DNA from 2 places in the Kitasatospora sp. NPDC088264 genome. Region 2 is predicted to be linked to the other one. Evidence: riboswitches for the same ligand, from Rfam matches in the RefSeq annotation. Region 2 holds a riboswitch; the other holds the start of a gene.
The links. Region 2 has a riboswitch for glycine ahead of gcvP (aminomethyl-transferring glycine dehydrogenase). Riboswitches for the same ligand answer to the same signal wherever they lie in the genome.
Positions count from the first base shown of each region.

Region 1 (6,028 bases), on a different contig from region 2:
GTCGAAGTCGATGGGGTGGGTGCCGAGGAGGTTGAGCCGCTTCTCGGTGGTGATCCGCTCGACGTCCTTGTCCGCCTGGTCGACGTCGACCGTGCGGGGGGAGTTGTTCTCCAGGCCGAGCAGGACGGCCTTCGGGGTGCCGTGGCCGTGGCCGGTGGCGCCCAGCGAGCCGTACAGCTCGGCGCGCACGCTCGCCACCTCGGCGAGCAGGTCCTCGGACCGCAGGCGCCGGGCGAACATCCGGGCGGCACGCATCGGGCCGACGGTGTGGGAGCTCGACGGGCCGATGCCGATGGAGAAGAGGTCGAAGACGCTGAGGGCCACGGGGGACGTCCTTGTCTGTCTCGTGGAAGGACTGGCGGGCGGGGGACGACACGGGTCGGGGCACCGCGCGCACTGTCCAGTGTGCGCGGTGCCCCGGGATCCCAGGTGCCGTGGCGGGGTGAGGCCGGTCACCCCGCCCGAACGATCACCGCGGTGATCAGAGGTTCGGGTAGAGCGGGTACTTCTCGGCCAGCGCGGTGACGCGGGCCTTGAGCGCGGTGGCGGCGTCCTCGTCGAAGGCGGGCTTGAGCGCCTCGGCGATGATGTCGGCGACCTCGCGGAAGTCCTCGGCCTGGAAGCCGCGGGTGGCGAGCGCGGGGGTGCCGATGCGCAGGCCGGAGGTGACCATCGGCGGCCGCGGGTCGTTCGGGACGGCGTTGCGGTTGACCGTGATGCCGACCTCGTGCAGGCGGTCCTCGGCCTGTTGGCCGTCGAGCTGGCTGTTGCGCAGGTCGACCAGGACCAGGTGCACGTCGGTGCCGCCGGACAGCACCGAGGCGCCGGCCTCGGCGACGTCGGCCTGGAGCAGGCGCTCGGCGAGGATCTTGGCGCCCTCCAGGGTGCGCTGCTGGCGCTCCTTGAACTCCTCGGACGCGGCGACCTTGAAGGCGACGGCCTTGCCGGCGATCACGTGCTCCAGCGGGCCGCCCTGCTGGCCGGGGAACACCGCGGAGTTGATCTTCTTGGCGTACTCGGCCTTGGACAGGATGACACCGCCGCGCGGGCCGCCCAGGGTCTTGTGGGTGGTGGTGGTGACCACGTCCGCGTACGGCACCGGGTTGGGGTGCAGGCCGGCGGCGACCAGGCCGGCGAAGTGCGCCATGTCCACCATCAGCAGCGCGCCGACCTCGTCGGCGACCCGGCGGAACGCGGCGAAGTCCAGCTGGCGCGGGTAGGCGGACCAGCCGGCGATGATCAGCTTCGGCTGGTGCTCCTTGGCCAGGCGCTCGACCTCGGCCATGTCGACCTGGCCGGTCTTCTCGTCCACGTGGTACGCGGCCACGTTGTAGAGCTTGCCGGAGAAGTTGATCTTCATGCCGTGGGTCAGGTGACCGCCGTGGGCCAGGTCCAGGCCCAGGATGGTGTCGCCCGGCTTGATCAGCGCGAACATCGCGGCGGCGTTGGCCTGCGCGCCCGAGTGCGGCTGGACGTTGGCGTGCTCGGCGCCGAACAGGGCCTTGATGCGGTCGATCGCGATCTGCTCGACCACGTCGACGTGCTCGCAGCCGCCGTAGTAGCGGCGGCCGGGGTAGCCCTCGGCGTACTTGTTGGTGAGCACCGAGCCCTGGGCCTCCATGACCGCCACCGGGGCGAAGTTCTCGGAGGCGATCATCTCCAGGGTGGTCTGCTGGCGGTGCAGCTCGGCGTCGACCGCGGCGGCGATCTCCGGGTCGAGGGAGTGCAGGGACTGGTTCAGAACCGTCATGGTGTGGTCTTCCCGGGAGGAGAGAGACGGGAGCGGAGAAGGGGGGAGCCTGGCGGGGCGGCCGCCGCGCTGCGACCGCCCCGTCACGAGCGGGTCAGCCGCCGATGAAGGCGGTGTACTCGTCCGCGCTGAGCAGCTCGTCGGTGGACTCCACCTGGACCTTGAACAGCCAGCCGCCCTCGAACGGGGCGCTGTTGACCAGGCTGTTGTCGTCCAGGACGTCCTGGTTGATCTCGACGATCTTCCCGGTCACCGGGGAGAACAGGTCGCTGACCGACTTGGTGGACTCCAGCTCGCCACAGGACTCGCCCGCGGTCACGTCGGCGCCGACCTCGGGCAGCTGCACGTAGACGATGTCACCGAGCGCGTCGGCCGCGTGGGCGGTGATGCCGACCGTGGAGACACCGCCCTCGACGGCGGTCAGCCACTCGTGCTCCTTGGTGTACTGCAGGTGCTGGGGGTTGCTCATGGCGTCATTCTCCAGGATGGGAAGCGGGTACGACGAAGCGGGCCGCCGCACGGACGGCTTCGACGCGGATCAGGCGTGGTTCGGGCCTGGGTCAGGCCTGGGTCAGACCTGGATCAGGCGTGGATCAGGCGTGGATCAGGCGTGGATCAGGCGTGGATCAGGCGTGGCTCAAGCCCGGGTCGGGCATGGTGCAGGCCCGGGTCCACGGGGTCTACGGGGTCTACGGGGAGGGCGGGGCCTCAGCGGCCGCGCTTGTAGAACGGCAGCGCCACGACCTCGACCGGCTCGTGCTTGCCGCGCACGTCCACCGCGACGGCGGTGCCGGGGGTGGCGTGGGCCGCGTCCACGTAGGCGATCGCGATCGGCCGGCCCAGGGTCGGGGACGGGGCGCCCGAGGTGATCCGGCCGATCGGGGCGCCGTCGGCGGAGACCACGGTGTACTCGGCGCGCGGGACGCGCTTGCCCTCGGAGACCAGGCCGACCAGCACCCGCGGCGGGTTGGCCTCGGCCTCGGCGGCGGCCTTCTCCAGCGCCTTGCGGCCGACGAAGGTGCCCTCGTTGGTGGTCTTGTCGAAGCGCACGACCCGGCCCAGGCCCGCGTCGAACGGGGTCAGGTCGGTGGAGAGCTCGTGCCCGTACAGCGGCATGCCGGCCTCCAGGCGCAGCGTGTCGCGGCACGACAGGCCGCACGGGACCAGGCCGCGGCCCTCGCCGGCGGCGGTCAGCGCCTGCCAGACCCCCTCGGCGTCGCCCGGGTTGCAGAAGATCTCGAAGCCGTCCTCGCCGGTGTAGCCGGTCCGGGCGAGCAGCACGTCGCGGCCGGCGACCTGGGCCGGGAGGATCGCGTAGTACTTCAGGCCGGGCAGGTCGGCGTCGGTGGTCCCGGCCAGGATCGCGGTGGCCTCCGGGCCCTGGACGGCGATCAGCGCGTAGGTGTCGCGGTCGTCCGTGACGACGGCGTCGAAGCCCTTGGCGCGGGCGATCAGCTCGTCCAGCACCAGCTGGGCGTTGGAGGCGTTGGCGACGACCAGGAAGGCGTCCTCGCGCAGGCGGTAGACGATCAGGTCGTCCAGGATGCCGCCGTCCTCGGCGCAGATCATGGTGTAGCGGGCGCGCAGCACGCCCAGCGCGGAGACGAAGCCGACCAGCGCGTGGTCCAGCATCTCGCCGGCCTGCTGGCCGGTGACGGTGATCTCGCCCATGTGGGAGAGGTCGAACAGTCCGGCCCGGGTGCGGACGGCGAGGTGTTCCTCGCGCTCGCTGCCGTAGCGCAGCGGCATGTCCCAGCCGGCGAAGTCGGTCATGGTCGCGCCGAGGGCGCGGTGCAGCGCGTCGAGCGCGGTGAGGCGGAGGGACGACATGGCCTGGAACTCCTCGGTCTGGGCACTCATGGGTGCACGCGCCGGAACCGGACCCGCTCGGGGGCCGACCCTGCGCGCGGGCATGCGGCGGCGTGGGTCTCCCCATCTGTCGTCGAACCTGAGAGCTTCACCGCCCACCTGCCCGCAGCTGTTTCCAGCATCCAGGACAGCATGGTGGCTTGCACCGTGGGTGGGCGCGCGACAGGGCCGTGCGCCACTTTCCAGATGTGCCTAACCCGTGCGGTAAGGGGGCCTGAGAGATTCCGGGGAGGAGTTGCTCCTTCGGCGCCGGCTGTGCCGCCTGACGGGGCACTCCGGGCTCTCCCGCGCGGGTTCGAGCGGCCGGTATGGAGTTGTCGGTCCGCCGGCGCGCCGCGCCGTCGAACGCGCACATCATGGCACGTCCGCGCCGACGACGGGAGAGGGGACCCGGTCACACCGCGCCACCGCGAACCGGCGCCCCCGGGGCGTGCGCCCTAGACTGCTGCGCGTCGGCGCAGCAGAGGGCGGCCGACCGGCAGAGGGCGGATCAGGCGCGCATGGGGTACCCGGTGGAGCAGCAGCAGGGGTGGGGCGGGCCGGAGTCGGCGCCGCCGGGCGGCGGGTGGCCGGCCAACGAGCTGGAGCAGGTGCTGACCGCCGCGCTGGGCGATCCGGGTGCGACGCCGCGGGTGATCGAGGTGCTGGCCCGCAGCCAGGTGTGGATCCCGCTGCCGGCCGGCGGCGACCCGCGGGGGCCCGCGCTGGACCTGCCGACCATCGAGCTGGCCGGCGAGCCGTACGTGCCGGTGTTCTCCTCGCAGGAGGTGTTCCTGCGGCAGGCGCCGGGGATGGCCTTCGCGGTGGCGCCGGTCTGGGAGTTCGCCCGCGGGCTGCCGCTGGGCGTGGGCATCGCGGTCAACCCGGAGGCGGCGGTGGGCATCCCGGTGCCGCCGCAGGGTGTGGCGGAGCTGCGGCGCGGCCCGCGCGAGGAGCGCCTGGCCGACCAGGAGCAGAGCCAGAGTCAGAACCAGAACCAGAACCAGGGACAGGGCCCGGAGGCGCCGACCGGTGGCCGGGTGGCGCTGCGCGAGCCGGTGCCGGGGGAGGACCCGGAGCACTTCCTGGCCGCCTGCCGGGCCGAACTGTCCGCCCTGCCCGGAGTGTTGACCGCGCGCCGGGCGCTCGCCAGCATCGAGGGCGAGCCGACCGTGATGTTCGTGGGCGTCCAGCTGGACCAGACGGCCCCGGCCGACCCGGGTGCGGTGAACGAGGCGCTCGGCCGCGCGCTGGGAACCGCGCCGCTGCCGGGGGGCGTCCACCTCGTACTGCTCGATCTCGCCGATGACCCGGTGGTCGAGTGGCTGCTCACCCGGGTACTCCCTTTCTACGCGCGGGGTTGAGCGGGGTTCGTATCGGAGGCACGTCGCCGTGGCGGTGGCCGGTGCCGCGCCATAGGGTGCGTGCAGACGGCCGACGGGTCGGCAGGCTTGAGGAATGAGGCGCGGCGAGGTGGGCGCATGAGTGCGGGAGCGGTAGCGGGCGGTGCACCGGGGCCCTGGGGCCAGGCACCCGCCGGGCGCCCCGGAGCGGATCCGGGCGCGCTGGAGCGCGCCCTGCGCGAGGTCGCGCCGGAGCGCTACGAGGCGTACGAGCAACTGCTGCACGCACTGGCCGACGGCCAGGTCTGGATGCTGCTGTGGCACGGTGCGCCGGGCAGCGCTGACGCCCAGTACGGGAACATGGAGATCAGCGGCCACGGCTACGCGCCGGCCGTCACCTCGTCCGAGCAGTTGGCGTCGTCCGGCTGGGCGCGGGCCCACGAGGTCATCTCCGGGCGGGAGATCGCCGCTTCGCTGTACCGGACCCGCTGGGGCCTGTGGCTCAACCCGCACGCGCCCGGCGGCGGGGTCGGGGTGCCCTGGGCGGACCTGCGGCGGATCGCCGCGGGCCTGGAGCGGCTGCCGGCCGGGCCGTTGAAGCTGAGCGAGCCGCAGCTGAACGCCCAGCCGTTCTTCGCGCTCCTGGAGCGGCAGGCCGGTGAGGTGCGCGCGGTGCGGGCGCTGCGCCGGGCCTGGGTGCAGCCGGCCGTGGGGGAGCCGTACCTGGCGATCGGCCTGGAGCTGTACGAGAGTTCACCGCCGGCGGTGGAGGCCGTGCGGGCGCTGATGCAGCGGGCGATCGCGGTGGCCCCGGAGGGGCTGGCGGTGTCCACGGTGGCGATGGCGGACGAGTACGACCCGGTGGCGCTGTGGATGCGGGCCCATGCGCGCCCGTTCTTCGACCGGGAGGCGGGGCGGCCGCCGACCGGCCCGTACCCGCCGGTGCCGCCTCCGCCGTACCCCGCGCAGCAGGGGCCGGGCTACGGCTACGGCACGCAGCAGCCCGCGCAGGGCTGGACCGGGCAGCCGCAGCAGCCGTGGCCCGGATACCCGGGGCGCTGACAACCAAAACCTTTTTCCAGAAGCC
Region 1 is NZ_JBFBIR010000009.1:145,402-151,429, forward strand. Features, by position in the region: gene AB0O82_RS10310 (L-serine ammonia-lyase) at 1-324, opposite strand, end outside; gene glyA (serine hydroxymethyltransferase) at 482-1,750, opposite strand; gene gcvH (glycine cleavage system protein GcvH) at 1,845-2,219, opposite strand; gene gcvT (glycine cleavage system aminomethyltransferase GcvT) at 2,459-3,580, opposite strand; glycine riboswitch at 3,812-3,917, opposite strand; gene AB0O82_RS10330 (enhanced serine sensitivity protein SseB C-terminal domain-containing protein) at 4,120-4,962, shown strand; gene AB0O82_RS10335 (enhanced serine sensitivity protein SseB C-terminal domain-containing protein) at 5,080-6,003, shown strand.
Region 1: another riboswitch for glycine. It lies ahead of gcvT (glycine cleavage system aminomethyltransferase GcvT); the one in region 2 lies ahead of gcvP (aminomethyl-transferring glycine dehydrogenase).

Region 2 (6,028 bases):
ACATCGTCGGCGCGTGGAAGCCGTAGTCGATCAGGCGCTTGGCGATGTCGTCCACCGTCACGCCCGTCTCCTTGGTCAGCGGGCGCAGGTCGATGATGCACTCGTGCGCGACCAGCCCGCCGGGGCCGGTGTAGAGCACCGGGAAGTGCGGTGCCAGCCGCTTGGCGATGTAGTTGGCGTTCAGCACCGCGACCTGCGTCGCGCGCTTGAGGCCCTCGCCGCCCATCAGCCGGACGTACGCCCAGGAGATCGGCAGGATGGCCGCCGAGCCCCACGGCGCCGCCGAGATCGGGCCGACCCCGGTGGCCGGACCGGCCTCCGGCTGCAGCGGGTGGTTCGGCAGGTACGGCGCCAGGTGGGCGCGCACCGCGACCGGGCCGACGCCCGGGCCGCCGCCGCCGTGCGGGATGCAGAAGGTCTTGTGCAGGTTCAGGTGCGAGACGTCCGCGCCGAACTTGCCCGGCTTGGCGAGGCCGACCAGGGCGTTCAGGTTGGCGCCGTCCACGTACACCTGGCCGCCGGCCTCGTGCACCAGGGCGCAGATGTCGGTGATCTGGGTCTCGTACACGCCGTGGGTGGAGGGGTAGGTGACCATCAGCACGGAGAGGCTGTCCCGGTGCTGCTCGATCTTGGCCTTCAGGTCCTCGACGTCCACGTCACCGTCGACCAGGGTCTTCACCACGACCACGCGCATGCCGGCCATCACCGCGGAGGCCGCGTTGGTGCCGTGCGCGGAGGACGGGATCAGGCAGACGTCGCGCTGGGTGTCGCCGTTGGCGTGGTGGTAGGCGCGGACGGCCAGCAGGCCGGCCAGCTCGCCCTGCGAGCCCGCGTTCGGCTGGATCGAGACGGCGTCGTAGCCGGTCACCTCGACCAGCTGGCGCTCCAGCTCGCGGATCAGGCTGAGGTAGCCCTGGGCCTGCTCGATCGGCGCGAAGGGGTGCAGCTGGCCGAACTCCGGCCAGGTGACGGCCTCCATCTCGGTGGTCGCGTTGAGCTTCATGGTGCAGGAGCCCAGCGGGATCATGCCGCGGTCCAGCGCGTAGTCCCGGTCCGACAGGCGGCGCAGGTAGCGCAGCATGGCGGTCTCCGAGCGGTGGCTGTGGAAGACCGGGTGGGTCAGGTACTCGTCCTGGCGCAGCAGCGCGGCCGGCAGCGCGTCGGCGCCCTCGGCGACCTCGACCGCGGGGACGCCGAACGCGGCCCAGACGGCGGCGAGGTGCTCGCGGGTGGTGGTCTCGTCGGTGGAGACCGAGATCCGGTCCGCGCCGTCCTGGTGGACGTTGACGCCGTTGGCGCGGGCGGCGGCCGCGATCTCGGCGGCACGGCCCGGGACGACGGCGGTGACGGTGTCGAAGAACTCGCCGTGCAGCAGCTCGACGCCGCCGGCCCGCAGGCCCTCGGCGAGGGCGGCGGCGTAGCGGTGGGTGCGGCGGGCGATGTCGGCCAGGCCGTCCGGACCGTGGTAGACGGCGTACATCGAGGCCATGACGGCGAGCAGCACCTGGGCGGTGCAGATGTTGCTGGTGGCCTTCTCGCGGCGGATGTGCTGCTCGCGGGTCTGCAGCGCCAGGCGGTAGGCGCGGTTGCCGTCGGCGTCGACCGAGACGCCGACCAGGCGGCCGGGCAGCGAGCGGGCGTACTCGGCGCGCACCGACAGGTAGCCGGCGTGCGGGCCGCCGAAGCCCATCGGCACGCCGAAGCGCTGCGAGGTGCCGCAGGCGATGTCGGCGCCGAGCGAGCCCGGCGAGGCGAGCAGGGTCAGCGCCAGCAGGTCGGCGGCGACCGCGACGATCGCTCCGAGGCCGTGCGCCTGCTCGATGACCGGGGTGAGGTCGCGGACCACACCGGTGGCGCCCGGGTACTGGAGCAGCACGCCGAAGACGCCGCGCTCGGCGATCTCGGCCGGGATGCCCTCGGACAGGTCGGCGACGACGACCTCGACACCGGTCGGCACCGCGCGGGTGTTGATCACCGCGGTGGTCTGCGGCAGGGTCTCGGCGTCGACCAGGAAGACGCCGCCCTTGACCTTGGTGACGCGGCGGGCGAGCGCCATCGCCTCGGCGGCCGCCGTGCCCTCGTCGAGCAGCGAGGAGCCGGAGGTCGGCAGGCCGGTCAGGTCGGAGACCAGGGTCTGGAAGTTGAGCAGCGCCTCCAGGCGGCCCTGGGAGATCTCCGGCTGGTACGGCGTGTAGGCGGTGTACCAGGCCGGGTTCTCCATGACGTTGCGCAGGATCACCGGCGGGGTGAAGGTGCCGTAGTAGCCCAGGCCGATCATCGGCTGGAGCACCTGGTTGCGGCTCGCCAGCTCGCGCAGTTCGGCGAGCACCTGCGCCTCGCTGCGGCCGCCGGGCAGGTCCAGGCCGGTGATGGAGCGGATCGCCTCGGGAACGGCGGTGGCGGCGAGTTCGTCCAGCGAGCCGTAGCCGATGGACGCCAGCATCTTCTGCTGCGCGGCGTCGTCGGGGCCGATGTGGCGGTTCTCGAAGGGGCTGGCCAGCTCAAGCTCGGTGAGGGTCGAGGCGCCGGTGGGGCGTCCCGCGTTCGGCTGGGCGTTCATGGTGGTCGAGGCCTCCTGGTCACGGACCGGCGGGGGTGCGCACGCCGACCGGCCGGAGCCGCTGCGGACAGCGGCTCGACCCGGGCGGGCGAACCCGACAGGCCTCCCCCTCTGTCATCGGGACCTGAGAGCTTCACCCGCACGGCGCGCTGTGGGCACGCCGCCGGCTTGCACCGTCGGTGAGGGTGGTGCCCGTCGGCTCCCTGCCGACGGTCCTGCCCTGCTTTCCAGAGTGACCTACCCCACACGGTACGGATGCCTGAGAGATTCCGGGGAGGAGTTGCTCCTTCGGCGCCCCGACCAGCGCTTTCCGTGGCCGGGGACTCTCCCGAGCGGGCTCGGCGGTCGCCGCCCAGGGTACCAGCGGCAGGCCCCCTGATCACGGTCGCGTCGGGTCGCTCGGGGTCTACGCGCGTCCCCCGGACGGTCCAGCCCGGAGCCCGTCCGGCGCACCCCGGTCGCGCCCGTCCGATTCATGGCCTTTGGTGTGAAGTGGCAGGCGGAACGGGTGCTCCGGCCACGGTCCTGCGGGAGTTCCGCAGGCGCAGCGCACTGGAGGAAAGAGTGCAAACCGATATCGATCCCCGGGACCTCATCGGCCACAAGGCGGTCGACCGCAACGGAGACAAGATCGGCACGGTCGACGAGGTCTACCTGGACGACGCCACCGGCCAGCCGGAGTGGGCAGCCGTCCGGACCGGCATCTTCGGCCGGGACGCCTTCGTCCCGCTCACCACCAGCGAGTTCTCCGGCGACGAGCTCCGGGTGCCGTACGACAAGTCGCTGGTGAAGGAGTCGCCGGACTTCGGCGTCGGCCAGCACCTGTCGCCCGCCCAGGAGCTCCAGCTCTACCGCTACTACGGCCTGGACACCCCGGCGAACGGCCGCCCGGTCGGCCGGGACAGTGACCGGCCCGTCAGTCGTGAGGGTGACCGGCCGGCCGGCCGCGAGAGTGACCGCCCGGTCGGCCGGGACGGCGACCGACCCGCGCGCCCCGACCTCGACTTCGGCACCACCTCGGCGGCCGAGCCCGTGAAGCCCATCGCCTTCCACTCCCTCGACCCCGCCCCGACCACCACCCCTGCCGACCCCACCGGCACCGCGACGGAGGTCAGCGTGCGGACCCTCAACACCCCCGCACCCGCGGCCGCCCCCACGACGACCGAGCCCAAGCCGCAACCCGCCCCGATCGTGACGACCACCGCGACCACGAACTCGGCCGTGGCCCCGCCGGCCTCGGAGCGCTCGACCGGTCCGGCCCCGTCGTCCCCCAACGGCCCGGTGGAGATCACCTGCCGCGAGGAGCGCCTGGACATCACCACGGACTGGCACATCGTGGGCACCGCGAGGCTGCGCAAGTACGTGACCAGCGAGCAGGTCGAGCGCCGCGTCCCGGTGGTCCGCGAGCGCGTCCGGGTGGAGCGGATGCCGGTGAGCGAGGCCGAGCGCGCCTCGCTCACCGAGAAGGAGATCGCCGAGGCGGTGGAGGAGGTCACCCTGCGCGAGGAGCGCCCGGTGGTCCGCAAGTACCTCACCCCGATCGAGCGGGTCCGCCTGGTGGTGGAGCGCTACACCGCCGAGGAGGTGATCCGGGACGAGCTGCGCCGCGAGCACGTCGAGATCCACGACAACACCGCCGCCGCCCCGGCGACCCCGGTGGCCACGCCGGCGGCCGAGGCACCCCGCCCGGCCGTGCTGCGCCCGTTCGCCTGACCCCTCGCCCCAGGGCCCCGGACCCATCGGTCCGGGGCCCTCGGCATGCCTCGTCCCGGTCGCCGCCCGGCCGGAATCCTTCGATTTTGCCAAAGCGTCACCAATGGATATTTGACACTCTGAAGTATTTCCCGGCATGGTTACTTCAGTTCATTCACTATGTACGGGAGGAAGCAACCGTGAGTGAGGCACCACAGCCCACCACCGCGGCCGAGAAGCAGAGCAGCGCCCGGGTCCTGCCGGCCCTCATCCTGGCGATGCTGTCGTTCAGCGTGGTGCAGACCGCGGTCGTCCCGATCCTGCCCTCGCTGGCCAAGGAACTGAGCGTCTCCGCGTCCAGCGTCACCTGGCTCATGACCGCCAACCTGCTCTCCGCCGCCGTGCTGACTCCCCTGCTGGGCCGCTTCGGCGACCTCCGGGGCCGTAAGCCGATGCTGCTGATCTCGCTGGCCGGTCTGGTCGCCGGCTCGGCGCTGGCGGTCAGCACCCACTCCTTCACCTGGCTGGTCGTCGCCCGCGTCCTTCAGGGCGCCGGCGGTGGCGTGCTCCCGCTGGCGATCAGCATCGTCCGCGACGAGCTGCCCAAGCAGAAGGTGACCGGCGGCGTCGCCGCCATCAGCGCCTCGATGGGTGTCGGCTCCGGCCTCGGCCTGGTCGCGACCGGTCTCCTGCTGGAGCACTGGAGCTACAAGTCGATCTTCTGGATGGGCCTGGTCTTCGGCCTGATCGCGGTCGCCCTGGTCGCGTTCCGCGTCCCGTCCGACCCGGTCACCGACAAGGAGGGCGGCGCCGACCCGCTCGGCGCCCTCACCCTGGCCGGCTGGCTCTCCGCGCTGCTCGTCGCGGTCAGCCAGGGCAACCACTGGGGCTGGACCTCGACCAAGACCCTCGGCCTGTTCGCCGTGGCCGCCGTCGTCGCCCTGATCTGGGGGGTCATCGAGACCAAGGTCGCGCACCCCCTGGTGGACATGAAGATGATGTCCCGTCCGGCCGTCGCCTTCACCAACCTGGCCGGCCTGCTGATCGGCTTCGGCATGTACGGCTCGTTCATGGTGATCAGCAACTTCGCCCAGACCCCGGAGAAGCTCACCCACTACGGCTTCACCGCGACCGTCCTGCATGCCGGTCTGCTGCTGCTGCCGTCCGCGATCGGCTCGATGGTGGCGGCTCCGGTCGGCGCGATGCTGATCGCCCGCCGCGGCCCGCGCCTGCCGCTGGTCCTCGGTGGCGTCCTGGGTGCCGTCGCGATGGCCTACCTGGCCGTGCGGCACAGCCACGAGGGCGACATCTACACCTCCTCGGCGATCTTCGGCCTCGGCATCGGCCTGGCGTTCTCCGCGATGCCGGCCTACATCAACGGCGCCGTCCCGGTGGAGCAGAGCGGCATCGCCAACGGCATGAACGCCGTGCTGCGCACCGTCGGTGGCGCGATCGGCACCGCCGTGATGGCCGCCATCCTGACCGGCGACACCATGAAGCTGCCGCCGCAGATCCCGCTGCTGCTGCCCACGCTGGACGCCTACAAGCACGCGTTCTGGGCCGCGGCCGTCGTCTGCGCCGTCGCCGGCGTCGTCCCGTTCCTGATCCGCGGCGTCAAGCCGGCCGCCACCGTCGTCGCCTCGGGCGGGACGGCCGAGCGGAACTCCAGCCCCGAGCTGGCCAAGACCGACGCCTGACCAGGCGTCCGGCCGCCGCGCTCAGGGACAGGGCGCGGCGGCCCGGCCTTCGGACGGTCGCGAGGGCATCACGACCGCA
Region 2 is NZ_JBFBIR010000023.1:97,567-103,594, forward strand. Features, by position in the region: gene gcvP (aminomethyl-transferring glycine dehydrogenase) at 1-2,560, opposite strand, end outside; glycine riboswitch at 2,798-2,901, opposite strand; partial or broken gene AB0O82_RS19885 (PRC-barrel domain-containing protein) at 3,125-3,433, shown strand; gene AB0O82_RS19890 (YsnF/AvaK domain-containing protein) at 3,425-4,273, shown strand; gene AB0O82_RS19895 (MFS transporter) at 4,453-5,949, shown strand.